One region of the Paenibacillus sp. PsM32 genome, then DNA from elsewhere that is predicted to be linked to it. Evidence: a T-box and tRNA genes for the amino acid it is inferred to sense, from the RefSeq annotation. Region 1 holds a T-box; the other holds one or more tRNA genes.
The links. A T-box is a leader RNA that pairs with one kind of tRNA and senses whether it is charged. The one in region 1 lies ahead of QCD85_RS16600 (valine--tRNA ligase), so its partner is inferred to be a tRNA-Val.
Positions count from the first base shown of each region.

Region 2: it encodes a tRNA-Val, which carries the amino acid that the T-box ahead of QCD85_RS16600 (valine--tRNA ligase) is inferred to sense. The anticodon was not compared.

Region 1 covers NZ_JARUWY010000009.1:20,085-22,571, forward strand. The annotation lists gene QCD85_RS16600 (valine--tRNA ligase) at 1-1,559, opposite strand, end outside; T-box leader at 1,622-1,882, opposite strand; gene QCD85_RS16605 (RluA family pseudouridine synthase) at 1,965-2,487, opposite strand, start outside.
Region 2 covers NZ_JARUWY010000008.1:13,696-16,182, reverse strand. The annotation lists gene QCD85_RS15515 (hypothetical protein) at 1-392, opposite strand, end outside; gene QCD85_RS15510 (hypothetical protein) at 856-1,023, opposite strand; gene QCD85_RS15505 (hypothetical protein) at 1,254-1,562, opposite strand; tRNA gene QCD85_RS15500 (tRNA-Val) at 1,624-1,695, opposite strand; gene QCD85_RS15495 (hypothetical protein) at 1,843-2,109, opposite strand; gene QCD85_RS15490 (Ig-like domain-containing protein) at 2,316-2,487, opposite strand, start outside.

The sequences.
Region 1 (2,487 bases):
TCTTTAAATGGAATTTGATCTGTAAATTCAAGTGCTGTAAAGATCATACGAGATACCCAGAAATAGATAATATCGTATCCAGTTACAAGTAAATCAGTAGGATAATAACGTTTCAAATCTTCTGTTTCATCCGGCCAGCCAAGTGTAGAGAACGGCCATAATGCAGAACTGAACCATGTATCCAATACATCTTCATCTTGACGCAAAGTTTTACCTGCATGTTCAGGCAAATGACTTGGATCTTCGGTTGCTACAATAATCTCGCCTGTTTCTTCACAATGCCATGCTGGAATACGATGTCCCCACCATAATTGACGGGAGATACACCAGTCACGTACATTTTCAATCCAGTTCAAATACGTTTTTTCAAAACGATCCGGTACAAAGTTAACGCCTTCGCCTTCTTTTTGCGCTTTAATCGCAACATCAGCAAGTGGTTTCATTTTTACAAACCATTGCGTAGACAAATACGGTTCAACTACTGCGCCTGTACGTTCGCTGTGCCCTACTTGGTGTACATGATCTTCGATTTTGATCAAAACGCCTGCTGCTTCTAGATCTTTAACGATCTGTTTGCGACATTCACTACGATCTAATCCTTCGTATTGCGCTGCATTTTCATTCATCGTGCCTGTCTCATCCATTACTACGATCTGAGGCAGATCATGACGATGTCCCATTTCAAAGTCATTCGGATCATGAGCAGGAGTGATTTTTACAGCGCCACTACCGAATTCACGGTCAACATAATCATCAGCAATAATCGGAATTTCACGTCCGGTAATTGGTAATACTAGCATTTTACCAATCATATCTTTGTAACGTTCGTCTTTGGGATGAACGGCTACCGCTGTATCACCAAGCATTGTCTCCGGGCGAGTCGTTGCTACCACAATATGTCCGCTACCATCTTGAAGCGGGTATTGTAAATGATACAGATGTCCGTTCACTTCTTTGTATTCTACTTCGATATCTGATAAAGCTGTACGTGCTTCAGGGTCCCAGTTAATAATGTATTTACCACGATAAATGAGACCTTTGTTGTATAGCTTTACAAATACTTCACGAACCGCTTTGGATAGACCTTCATCCAATGTAAAACGTTCGCGTGAATAATCAAGAGAAAAGCCCATTTTCGCCCATTGCTCATGAATGTTAGCTGCGTATTTGTCTTTCCATTCCCATACTTTTTCTACAAACTTCTCACGTCCCAAATCATGACGAGTAATACCTTCTGCACGCAGATTCTGCTCTACTTTGGTCTGTGTTGCAATCCCTGCATGATCTGCTCCTGGAAGCCAAAGCGCATCAAAACCTTGCATCCGTTTGGTACGTGTCATAATATCTTGCAATGTAAAATCAAGTGCATGTCCAATATGAAGCATACCTGTTACGTTAGGAGGTGGAATAACGATTGTATATGGCTTCGCATCAGGACGTTGCCCTGCTTTGAAAAAATCATTTTCCATCCAATAGTCATACCATTTACGTTCTGCCGCTTTAGGATCATAAGTTGTCGGCATTGAAGTTGTTGCTTGATTCTCATACGTATCTGCCATAGTAAATACCCCCATATTCGTAGTCATTTTGCTAAAATTCTCAATAAAAAAAGCCCTTCGTCTCAAAGGACGAAAGGACTTAGCTCTCGCGGTACCACCTTTGTTTCGTCCATGCATAAAAAAGCCTATGAACGACACTCCGAGGCAGATAACGGCTGCTACCGGTTTATTCTACATTCAGTATCCATCTAATAGGTTTACTGAAATTCAAATAAACAACTCCCAGGCGACTTCGATCTACCGGATCCTATAGAACCTTTCAGCGCAACAGTTCTACTCTCTTGAGGACGATATAATCTACTATTCCCGTTCAAGGTTATTGAGATCATAAATAAATCAATATTTACTCCAAATCATACCCGTTGCTCCTATCAAAGTCAATAAAAAACCTGTCATAGAGCTGACTTAAAGGCGAGGTATGCCTGATTGATCCAATAATTCGATCATATCTTCTGGTAAAGGATCATTAACAGTCATTATTTCCTCTGTAAAAGGATGTTCAAATGTTAATTGTTCTCCATGAAGTGCCTGACGATAAAATTCTTGACTACCTCCATAAAGAACATCTCCGATAAGAGTATGACCGGCATCACTCATATGCACACGAATTTGATGAGTTCGCCCTGTTTCTAGTGTTAACCGCACAAGACTCGCTCTGGCTGAACTGTATATTTTCTCAATATGAGTAATCGCTTCTTGCCCTGTCGGAGACACCCGTCGACGCTGTTTGTGGTGGCGATCTTTGCCGATCGGTTGATCTATGATAGTCAATTGATCACTTACTTTGCCCTGTACAATAGCTATATATTTACGATCAATCGTTTTAGAACGCATTTGCTCATCTAATTTGGATAAAGCAAATTCATTTTTGGCATATAAAACAGGGCCTGTTGTATCTTCATCCAGACGATGCACATGACGAACAGCA
Region 2 (2,487 bases), on a different contig from region 1:
TGGTCTTCTAATTGGTTACCATCGTTCATCATGATTTCGCGGCTATACATAAATCGTTCGCCTACACTCAATTCACTTTCATAAAAATTAGCATATACTTTATTATCTACAATAATTCGTCTACTGTAGATGCGTTTCAATTCGCCCATACTACGATCGAATTTTCTATAGGTTTCGACTCCGATCGTATCAATCAATTCACAGATTGTTTTTACAGCTTGTTGGTAATTTTCTTCTTTACTATCATACAATTCAAAGATATCTACTTTTTTGTAACGAAAACGAATATACGATTTGGATAACTTACCATACATATAAAAAACAATACTAACATCAAGAATCTGGTCATTGTACTGCACATCCATATTGACATATCGGTGCTGTTGACGCATAAGATTCTACCCCTTTTCTTGTTGAATTGATTGGGCTAGTAAATCGTTTATTCGACAAGGTGGATACCTTTAAAATAAATGTACTAAGCTACCATCGTATACAAATAAATCTAATCTATACAAGGATTTAACCTTTTAATTACAATTCAAATCAAAAGAAGCACAGTTATTATCAAAAATATTTACCATAAGTCAAAAATTAAACCATTTTTTTCTGTGCTTATAGTAAACCTATCTGGTATTTTGTTGGAATATTTGTAGATATACAGGGCTTTTTACTGTTTTATTACACCTTCATCAAGCGTATTTTATTGCCTCTTTTTTACTTTCCAGATACATATGTAAGAGGAGCCTCTATGTATGCTTTATCAATCTACACATCAAAAAACAGGCGAACACTAATGTTCAACCTGTTTTTATATATAGTATGATTTATAGTTGTTGTTAGATAAATGTATGCAGTTTAGTTGGTTGTTGCTGTATATCGGCTAACCAATTCGCTAATTTTGCCTCTTACTGCTAAATCGGAATTTTGACGATTTTTCAAAATAGCATGTACTTGAGCCACAAAGCTATTTTCTGTATCTTCTGTTTCCATTACAGGTGCTGTTACCATAGATTCTAAGTTCATCATAATTCCTCCAAATCAATTAATACGCTCTTGAATGATACGCTTATTTAATATGACCCCGATTACAGTTGTTTAAAACACACTTTTACAAATATATTGGAAATACTTAGAAAATGATTAGAGGTATATGTAGTTTGTAATCGTTATCAAATAGTATTAATATGTTGTTTGAGGAATTTTAGAAAAATAAAAAAAGTTCCAAAATCATTTGGAACTTTATTCAGACAGCCTTATCCTTCTGCAATGTCTGCTCGTAATGCACTAGCCACTTCTATCATTTTCGGGATAACAGCTTCATTGGTACCTGATACGTATAGATCACCTTCATAATGACGAAACGGAATTGAAGCTGTTCCAATATCCCACAAGAAGAAATCTCCTTCGATCGACATCGTAGCTTCTCCTTTAACGGTAAACACAGGGGTATAGATAAAGTCCGGCTGCAACGCAAAATAAGCCTGACACTCTTCTAATGTAATCGGATCCACTTGACCTTCTGGTTGTTGCATTTCTCTTGTAATACGGTAACGCTGAATCATATGATGTCGCTCCTTTATTCAAAAAATAAAAAAGCCCTTGATAGACAAGGACTTTCGGTTATGACCTGTAGTGGGATCGAACCACTGACCCCTACCCTGTCAAGATAGTGCTCTCCCGCTGAGCTAACAGGTCAAAATAAGTATGACAACTTCCATATAATATCAAGAATTTATAGTGTTGTCAATCAATTGCTTGCATACGACTATGCGCTCTCTAGTAGTGATTCATACTTCCGGTTAGGCAGGGTACAGACTCCGCCAAGTCTGTTGTATATGTACTTCAATATTGTGTCCAATAAGACTCTGGAAGAGGCAGTACCGTCTTTTCTTTGCGCTCCCAGCCCTGAATCATGACGATACTGTTTACTTCAAGTTTGCTGTCCCAGTATATGTATTGTTTATTTTCTAAAGACAATAAGATTTGACTGAGTTCGTTGGTGGTTTTGCCTGTCTTAAATGATAATTCTCTCCATTCTGGCATACGACGGTATAACGAAAAGAAGTTATATAAAATACGTAACAATTTGCGTTCGTTATCTTCTAACATTCTGTATCTCTCCTAACAATATCGTATACAGTCTATCTACAACTATATACGAACTTTTGTTCTTATTTTAAATGAAGTACTGCCTTTTGGCAAGTCGCTCTCCTATATATCTTCTGCTATATCCAACTATCCTTGTTATACAAAAGACTCTACCTGATTAGGTAGAGTCTTAAAGTTATATCCTCACATGAAGTGAGTCGATATGATTATTGTTTGGCTGGTACAACTTCTTTTACATTTACTGTAGTTGATAGCTTTTTATCGCCATATTCTACTTTAATAGTAGTTGTTCCTTTAGCAAGTGCTGTAATTTTACCTTCTGTTACTGTAGCGATATTTGCTTTAGTACTTGTCCATGTTGCTTCTTTCGTAACATCG